3 regions of the Bacillus sp. 1A genome follow, and region 3 is predicted to be linked to each of the others. Evidence: riboswitches for the same ligand, from Rfam matches in the RefSeq annotation. Region 3 holds a riboswitch; each other region holds the start of a gene.
What was found. Region 3 has a riboswitch for thiamine pyrophosphate ahead of ACUN0F_RS08800 (energy-coupled thiamine transporter ThiT). Riboswitches for the same ligand answer to the same signal wherever they lie in the genome.
Positions count from the first base shown of each region.

Region 1: it holds a riboswitch for thiamine pyrophosphate, as region 3 does, so the genes downstream of both, thiC (phosphomethylpyrimidine synthase ThiC) here and ACUN0F_RS08800 (energy-coupled thiamine transporter ThiT) in region 3, are expected to answer to the same signal.
Region 2: it holds a riboswitch for thiamine pyrophosphate, as region 3 does, so the genes downstream of both, tenA (thiaminase II) here and ACUN0F_RS08800 (energy-coupled thiamine transporter ThiT) in region 3, are expected to answer to the same signal.

Region 1 is NZ_JBQYLZ010000001.1:1,366,313-1,369,600, forward strand. It holds gene lldP (L-lactate permease) at 1-1,283, shown strand, start outside; TPP riboswitch at 1,355-1,470, shown strand; gene thiC (phosphomethylpyrimidine synthase ThiC) at 1,583-3,288, shown strand, end outside.
Region 2 is NZ_JBQYLZ010000001.1:5,826,458-5,829,745, reverse strand. It holds gene ACUN0F_RS29880 (hypothetical protein) at 1-13, opposite strand, end outside; gene ACUN0F_RS29875 (SH3 domain-containing protein) at 19-1,179, opposite strand; TPP riboswitch at 1,449-1,560, shown strand; TPP riboswitch at 1,621-1,723, shown strand; gene tenA (thiaminase II) at 1,806-2,501, shown strand; gene ACUN0F_RS29865 (ABC transporter ATP-binding protein) at 2,470-3,219, shown strand; gene ACUN0F_RS29860 (ABC transporter permease) at 3,219-3,288, shown strand, end outside.
Region 3 is NZ_JBQYLZ010000001.1:1,745,355-1,748,642, reverse strand. It holds gene feoB (ferrous iron transport protein B) at 1-675, opposite strand, end outside; gene ACUN0F_RS08805 (FeoA family protein) at 672-899, opposite strand; TPP riboswitch at 1,095-1,196, shown strand; gene ACUN0F_RS08800 (energy-coupled thiamine transporter ThiT) at 1,283-1,954, shown strand; gene ACUN0F_RS08795 (sensor histidine kinase) at 2,175-3,288, opposite strand, start outside.

The DNA of each region.
Region 1 (3,288 bases), 380 kb from region 3:
TTGGAGCATTTTTGGAAGGGGCAGCAGGATTTGGTGCACCAGTAGCGATTACCGCAGCGCTTCTTGCAGGTCTTGGGTTAAATCCTTTATATGCAGCGGGTCTTTGTTTAATCGCAAATACGGCACCGGTAGCGTTCGGAGCGATGGGAATTCCGATTACAGTTGCTGGACAAGTAACAGGTATTGATCCGCATAAAATTGGACAAATGGCTGGGCATCAATTACCGTTCTTATCATTATTTGTTCCGTTCTTTATCGTATTTTTAATGGATGGATTTAAAGGAGTAAGACAAACATGGCCGGCTCTATTTGTAGCAGGTAGTTCATTTGCAATTACGCAGTTCATTACAGCGACGTTCTTAGGACCAGAACTTCCGGATATTACGTCGGCACTTGTAAGTTTAGTGAGTTTATCGCTATTCTTAAAAGTTTGGCAGCCGAAAGAAATCTATCAGTCTAAAGAAGCAAATAGTGAAGTAGCAGCAACGGCGATATCTATGCCGAAACTAACGGTAGGAAAAGTAGTAAAAGCATGGTCTCCATTCATTATTTTAACTGTGATGGTAGTCATTTGGAGCCAAAGTTTCTTTAAAGCATTATTTGCTCCAGGCGGTGCTTTGGAAAGCCTTGTGTTTAAGTTTGAAGTTCCAGGCTTACACAATTTAGTAATGAAAGCAGAGCCAATTGTAAATAAACCGACGCCTTATGAAGCAATCTTGAAATTAGATATTTTATCAGCGACGGGAACAGCAATTTTAATTGCTTGTATCATTTCTATCTTTATTTTGAAAATGAGTGCAAAAGATGCAGTAGTAACATTTAAAGAAACGTTAAATGAGCTTAAGATGCCAATTCTATCTATCGGATTCGTATTAGGATTCGCGTTTATCGCAAACTATTCTGGTCTATCTTCTACATTAGCATTAGCACTTGCAGGAACTGGCGGACTATTCCCGTTCTTCTCACCATTCCTAGGCTGGATCGGTGTATTTTTAACAGGATCCGATACGTCAGCGAATGCACTGTTCTCGAATTTACAAGCGATTACAGCGCAGCAAGTCGGTGTATCTGAAGTACTTCTCGTTGCAGCAAATACAACGGGCGGTGTAACAGGAAAAATGATTTCACCGCAATCGATTGCAATTGCTTGTGCAGCAGTTGGACTTGCTGGAAAAGAATCAGATTTATTCCGCTTTACAGTGAAGCATAGTTTATTCTTCGTAATTATTGTTGGTATTATGACGTATGTACAGGCATATTATTTAACGTGGATGATTCCATAAACAACAAAAGAAATAAACTTTGCATTTTTCAGATTATCGTGTATGATGGGAAAGTATTGAAAATTAAATCAGTGATAAACTAGGGGTGCCTAACGTATGCGTAGGCTGAGAGAGAAGCGTGTGAACTTCTTAACCCTTTGGACCTGATCTGGCTCGTACCAGCGTAGGGAAGTTAACGGCTTTACATAATGATGTCTTTATGAGCCAGGTCCTTATTTTTTTATGGACCTGGCTCTTTTTATTTTGGCATACGCTGGCCATATCTTGTCCTTGTCACGTACAGGGGGGCAACAAAGGTTATGAAACAGTCTGTTTCAGCTGAGCAAATTGAATTGAAATCGAGTTTACCAGGAAGTAAGAAAGTGTATGTGGATGGACCACGCGCTGGTATGAAAGTGCCGATGCGTGAGATTGAACAAAGCGAAACGAACGGTATTCCGAATCCGCCAATTCGTGTATATGATACGAGCGGTCCTTATACAGATCCTGCGTATAAAGTGGAACTGGAAAAGGGATTGCAGGCGCCGCGCCACTCTTGGATCCTGGAGCGCGGAGATGTAGAAGCATACGAAGGGCGCGAAGTAAAACCAGAGGATGACGGTGTGAAAGTGGCTTTGAAACATACGCCTGTTTTCCCGCAAATGGATCGTCAGCCGCTTAGAGCAAAGCAAGGGGCAAACGTTACGCAAATGCATTATGCGCGTAATGGCATCATTACGTTTGAGATGGAATATGTTGCGATTCGTGAAGGAGTAGAGCCTGAGTTTGTTCGTAAGGAAATCGCGGAAGGTCGTGCCATTTTACCAGCGAATATTAACCATCCGGAAGCAGAACCGATGATTATCGGCCGTAACTTTCACGTGAAGGTCAATGCAAATATCGGAAACTCTGCTGTATCTTCTTCTATTGCAGAAGAAGTAGAGAAGATGACGTGGGCAACGCGTTGGGGTGCGGATACGATTATGGATTTATCTACAGGTAAAAATATTCATACGACGCGTGAGTGGATTATTCGTAACGCGCCTGTACCAGTTGGAACTGTACCGATCTATCAAGCGCTGGAAAAAGTAAACGGAATTGCAGAAGATTTAACGTGGGAAGTGTATCGTGATACGTTAATTGAGCAGGCGGAGCAAGGTGTGGATTACTTTACGATTCACGCGGGCGTATTACTTCGTTACATTCCGATTACTGCAAAGCGTACGACAGGTATCGTTTCGCGTGGTGGTTCAATTATGGCACAGTGGTGTTTATTCCATCATAAAGAAAACTTCTTATACACTCATTTTGAAGAGATATGTGAAATTATGAAGCAGTATGATGTTTCGTTCTCTCTTGGAGATGGATTACGTCCAGGTTCGATTGCAGATGCAAATGACGAAGCACAGTTTTCTGAGCTTGAAACACTTGGTGAATTAACGAAGATTGCTTGGAAACATGATGTGCAAGTGATGATTGAAGGACCTGGGCATGTACCGATGCATTTAATTAAAGAGAATATGGAGAAAGAGCTTGATATTTGTCAGGGCGCGCCGTTCTATACACTGGGGCCGTTAACAACAGATATTGCACCAGGTTATGACCATATTACATCGGCAATTGGAGCGGCGATGATTGGCTGGTTTGGAACGGCGATGCTTTGTTATGTAACGCCGAAAGAACATTTAGGTTTACCGAATAAAGATGATGTTCGCACGGGGGTTATTACGTACAAAATTGCTGCACATGCAGCTGATCTTGCGAAAGGGCACAAAACGGCTCATCAGCGTGATGATGCACTTTCAAAAGCTCGCTTTGAATTCCGTTGGCGCGATCAATTTAATTTATCTTTAGACCCTGAACGTGCGATGGAATATCACGATGAAACATTGCCAGCAGAAGGTGCGAAAACGGCTCATTTCTGTTCAATGTGTGGACCGAAGTTTTGTAGTATGAGAATTTCACATGATATTCGTGAATATGCGAAAGACAACGATTTAGAAACGACAGAAGCAATTGAAAAAGG
Region 2 (3,288 bases), 4.1 Mb from region 3:
TATTGCGTTGCATACAATTTACCTAACTAAATATGGCAGTGGGTTTACTGCATTTGTTTTTTCAAAATTCCATTCTCCATTGTGTAATTCAAAATGAAGATGTTGCCCGTATGAATGACCTGTGTTTCCCATATGACCTACTAATTGTCCAGCTTGTACTTGATCACCAGCTTGTACAGTGCGATCTTTCATGTGTGCATAGACTGTCGTATATAATTTCCCGTTTATTTGATGGGCGATGAACACAACATTGCCATAGCTAGCTGAATAATATGATTTCACAACTTTACCTGCAGCTGCCGCCTGGATCGAGACATTACCTTGAGCTGCAATATCTATACCATAATGCATTTGTTCCCAACGCATATCAAAGGTTGAGCTAATTCTTCCTTGAGTAGGGAATTTGAAAACTGCTGGAATGGAAGTAGGTTGAGCCGTTTGAGCTTGTGATTGCATTTGATTTTGCACCACATAATGTTTTGCCACGTATCCGTATCCTGTGCCAAAACGAATTTTATACCAAGTTCCTACAGTTTCCACTACTTGTATTTGTGTACCATTTTGTAATGAACCAAGTAGTGCACCACTTGTACTAGCGTTGCCACGTACATTAAGTTTAGGTGTTGCAACTGTGTATTTCGTATTAGTTTGAACTGTGATGCCTTTTACTAAAGGTTGTGAACCATTAGATACGAATGCTTTTTGTACGTAACCTGTTTTGCCATTATGTAAAATTTTATACCACTCGCCTTGTTCTTCTTGAATGGTAACGAATTTTCCATTTGGTAATACATCTAAAATTGAAGATTCTAAATTAGGTTCAGAACGAACGTTTAATGCATTGGCATTAACGATGTATTGATTATTAGATTGAAGTTTGTTTTTTAGTAGAATAGCATCTTTTTGTACGTAACCTACTTTATTATTAACGGATACTTTATACCAGCCATTAGTTGTTTCAAGTATGTTCACTTTCGTATTAAAGCGAATTGTATCAATTGAAGAGCTATTTGCGTTATCTTTTGTATGTAAGGCTACTTGATCGACTTTGACATATCCAGTTTTCACATTAGATAATTGTTCAGCGTTGGCTGTTTGTACATTTGTTTCTCCCATAGAAGGAAGTAAAGAGGCAATTGCGACAGTAGTTGCTGTTAAAGCAGTAGCTTTCATATTCATATAATAGAGACCTCCTCTAGTTGTATAGTTGTAATTTTATTATAGTATAAAGATATAATATAGTGGGTGTATTCACATAAATGTAATATGAAATCAATATAAAAATAAATTTTTTGAGGATAATGATTCCTTTTTATCCAATTAATTAGGATAATAATTTCTAACATAGAATATAAGTATTATATAGTTTTGTTATTTTGTTGACAATTGAGAAAATTAAAATAGTTGATGATGTCTTATTACGGTGTTATACTGACAGTGTTAATTTCATAGTTTGCTAGGAGAGCTGGTGTTGCCAGCTGAGAGTAGGCCGTAAGCCTTTGATCCTTTTCATTACCTGATCTAGATTATGCTAGCGTAGGGAAGCAATACGGACACTAATAATGAATCCCCGTTTCTTTGCGTATAGAAACGGGGCTTTTTTGTTTGAAAATTTCATATTGAAACCACTAGGGGTGCTTGTTGTGCTGAGAGAGGAATAATCCTTAACCCTTACAGACCTGATCTAGGTAATACTAGCGAAGGGAAGTGGAGCAACGAATAAATTATAATTTTATTTGCTGTAACCACTTCTTATTTAGAAGTGGTTTTTTATTTAGATATATAAATTGAAAGGGGATAGAGAAATGAAATTTTGCGATAGATTATTAGAAACTGTACAACCAGTTTGGGAGATGAGTCATAATCACCCGTTTGTAGTAGGTATGGGAGATGGCACATTAGAAAAAGATAAGTTTCAGTATTATATTATTCAAGATTATTTATATTTGTTAGATTATGCAAAGCTATATGCGATTGGTGTTGTAAAAGCAACGAATCCACAAGTAATGGGGAAATTTGCTGAACAAATTGATGGCATATTAAATGGAGAAATGACAATCCATAAACAATATGCAAAAAGACTTGGTATTTCTATAGAGGAGATAGAATCTGCAAAACCATCTGCTAAAAATTTAGCCTATACAAATTACATGATGTCTGTATCTCAAAATGGCACACTTGCGGAATTAATAGCGGCACTTCTTCCATGTATGTGGAGCTACTGGGAAATTGGAAAGCGTTTAAACGATATTCCTGGAGCAAGAGATCATGAGTTCTTTGGTGAGTGGATTCAAGGATATAGTTCGGAAGAATACGGTAGCCTTTGTATTTGGTTAATCGATTTATTAAATGAAATGGCAGTTGGAAAGTCTGACAAAGAGCTAGATCGATTAGAGGAGATATTCCTATATTCCAGTCGATTTGAATATTTATTCTGGGATATGTCCTATCGTAAGGAGATGTGGGGATTTGAGGAGCAAGAACATACTACAGTTTCATAATGTTTCTTTTCATTATGATGAGAAACCAATCATCAATGAATTAAATGCTTCTATACAAGATAAAGAGTTTGTAAGTATTATTGGACCGAGTGGATGCGGCAAAAGCACTCTATTTCGCCTTATTACAGGTTTAGAAGAAGCAAGTACGGGACAGATAGAGCTGACAGAAATAAAGAGCCATCCTGTAGGGTATATGCCCCAAAAAGATATGCTCCTGCCATGGAGAACGATTATTGAGAATGCTGCCCTACCGCTAGAGTGCCAAGGTGTACAGAAGAAAGAAGCACAAATAAAGGCAAAGGAACTGTTACATAAATTTGGCTTACAAGGGTATGAGACAAAATATCCGAAAGATTTATCTGGTGGTATGAGACAACGCGTATCTTTTATTCGAACTTTATTAACAGGCGGGGAGATATTGTTGTTAGATGAACCGTTTAGCGCGTTGGACGCTTTAACGAAGGCATCTTTGCAAGAATGGCTGTTTGAACAATGGAAAGAGTGGGAAAAAACAATTTTATTTATCACTCATGATGTGGAAGAAGCGTTGTTTCTTTCTAATCGAATTTTAGTAGTAGAGCAGCAACCGATAACTACTTTAACCGAGAGGGTTGTACCACTTGATCGTAATCGAGCAAGAAAAGATTTATATAAGCCTGAAGTGTTAGCGCTTAAAGATGAGCTTCTTAGTATGTTACAAAGGCAGGTACTCGTATGATGAACCGGTTGAAGGAGCTATTACCTGCCCTTACACTTACTAGTATTTTACTTGCCTTTTGGGAAGTAG
Region 3 (3,288 bases):
AGATCGAATGGCTACAAGTTCCTTATAAATTGGTAATGCTTTCATTTCTTTTTCTACTACTTCGTTATTACTTAAAAATTGAAGAGCTAACCATCTCGGATGCTCGTAATTCGCTTTCTCTAAAAGAGAAATTACCTCTCCAATTCCTTCATCCATTTGTAAACCATATGAAATAATGAATGGCTTTTTCTCACTTTTGTCATTTTCTTTAAGAGTAGCAAGTAGTTCTTCACAGCCTTTTCCACTTCTTGCAACGACAGGAACGACTGTTACACCTAATAGCTCTGATAATCGTTTTACATCAATTACAATGCCTCGTTGCTTTGCCACATCGACCATATTTAAACCAATTGAAACTGGCTTACCAAATTCAAGTAACTGCAACGTTAAATGCATATTTCGTTCAAATTGCGAAGAATCCACAATATTTAACATATGATGAAATTCGTCTGTTAGTAGAAAATTCGTAACGACACCTTCATCACGCGAAACTGGATTTAAATCATAAACACCTGGTAAATCAATTAATGTTCCTTGCTTATCTTTTAATTTACCAACCTTCTTTTCTACTGTTACACCGCTCCAGTTTCCTACATATTCATAAGAACCAGTAAGTGCATTAAATAATGATGTCTTCCCTGTATTCGGATTCCCTAGCAAAGCTACCTTATTCACGCTAATTCCACCTTTATCATTTTCGCGTCACAATGACGAATACTAATTAACTGTCCACGACACTCCAATGTACAAGGACCTTTAAACATCGCTTTCTGTTTCAGGCGAAGTTCGCTTCCTTCAGCAAGACCGAAAGCAGCTAGTCTACGCTTTAATAGCTGATCTAAAGACTGAATACTTTTTACTAACACTTTCTCTCCAATTTTAATATCTACTAAGCTCATAACCTTCCCCCTCAGAAGAGAATGATAATTATTTTCAAAAAAATTATACCACACCCAATTTCTCTTGTACTATACCCTTTTGCTTCATATTTATTAACATTTCGCTACAATTCTATTTCAATTATTGTCATACTGTATTCGTTTGCCATTCTCATCCATTTCGCTTACAATAAAACAGTAGCAAATAAAGAATCTCGTTATCACTGGGGGAGCCATGCCGCTGAGAGGGAACACTTCGTTCCGACCCTTCGAACCTGTTAGTTAATGCTAACGCAGGGATTGTGCAAACGTCCGAAATACATACCTCATTTTTATTTACGTATTTCGTATCCTCCTATGATATCTATTCTTTTTTGTACAACTTGGATTTAGGGGGAGACAACATGCGTAACACCAATTTACAAGCGATGATCGAATCTGCAATTCTTGCAGCCTTCGCCTTGGTCATCGACATTTTACCACTTTCAATCAAAATATCAGCAACAGGTGGTTCCATTTCATTTGCTATGATTCCCATTTTTATTATCGCATACCGCTGGGGCTTCAAAATGGCTTTCTTAGGAGGCTTAATTTGGGGATTATTACAAATTGTCGTAGGCGATGCCATTATCGTCACACCAATTCAAGTACTAATTGAATACTTTGTTGCTTTCGCATTCATTGGATTTGCTGGGTTATTCTATCGTCCAATTCAAAAAGCACTTTTAACTTCCAATGATAATAGCGAAGAGCAATCAAATTTAGGTAGCCGTAAAGACAAACCTTCATCAAAACCAAACCAAGGAAAGAAAGTAATTGGATACATTATCGTCGCTACTTTTATCGGTAGTCTAGCTCGTTACTTCTGTCACTTTATCGCTGGTATCATTTTCTGGGGACAATATGCACCAAAAGGCCAATCGGCTTTCCTATATTCTTTAATATTTAACGGTAGTACAATGATTGGTTCCTATATTCTATGTACCGTTTTACTTATATTTTTATTTATCACTTCACCACGTTTATTCAAGAGCATTAGTGCTTATCAAATGAATTCACAAAAAAAAGGCGCTTAACTAGCGCCTTTTTTTATATCAAAATTCTCAGTGAGTAATATCAATAATAAATACAATAAATGCACAAAGAAAAATAAATACCATCAAACCTAGTAAATTGCTATTCACGGCTAATCTACTCCTTACATAACCTCATTTTCTAATCAGATTATATCGCTTAAAAATAAAGATTAGGTAAAGATAATATGAAAATAAATTAAAAAAGCGTAGATTACATTGTCTACGCTTTTTTCGGTAAATAGAAGTAAAATAATACACCATCTTCTGTATTTTCTGCCCCATATTCAGCATCGTGCAGTTCTAAAATATTTTTAGAAATAGCAAGCCCAAGCCCCGTCCCGCCTTGTGAACGATGACGTGCTGCATCCACGCGATAAAAACGGTCCCAAATTTTATCTAATTGCTCTTCTTCAATGTGAGTACCTTTATTTTCAATACACACTTTTATACGATCCTTCTCATCTATTGTAGAAATAATAATATCCTCTGTATTCGGTGTATAACGTATGGCATTCGTAATGAAGTTCACGATTACTTGTTCAATCCGACTTTGATTTGCGACTACTTCAAATGAACATATATTTTTATGCACATGAAGTTCTTTTTTCTCTATGTCCACATAAAGGTGTTCACATATATCTTCAATTACTGTATCAATATAAAATACATCCTTTTTCATTTTATATGTACCTGACTCAAATTTAGCTAACTCCAGCATATCCAAAATTAAAGTATCCATTTTATCTACTTCTCGTTCCATTGCCTGAAAATAGTATTCTTTTTTATGCTCAGCTACTCCATCTTTTAAAATAGAAATACAGCTTTTCATAATACTCAGTGGCGTTTTTAATTCATGCGAAACACCAGAAATGAATTCTTTCCTCGTATTTTCTAACTTTCTTTCTTTTTCAATGTCTTGTTCTAGCTGTCCAATATGCGAATGGAGCTTATTAGATAATACATTAATATTTTTCGATAAATCACCAATTTCATCTTTTGAAGTAATCGGTATTTGTTCTGTGAAATCTAAATGTGCTATTTTCTTCGTTGTATCATTTATTTTTAATAACGGCTTTGCAATTTGTTTAGAGTAATAGAACGAAGCTAGAAAAATGAGAACGACTACAAACGCAATGATGTAAATGTAGTAATCTTGCACCATTTGTACAGCTTCATCTACAGGCTGTAAAGAAGCCATCGCATATATATAAGTTACTGATCCATCTTTTTCTTTTGTTGGCTTGATTAATAATTTATATTTAATATCATTTTTTTCATAGTCCATTGTTTGTATTGCATATTTTATGTGCTTGCTCTCTTTTAATAATAAATTA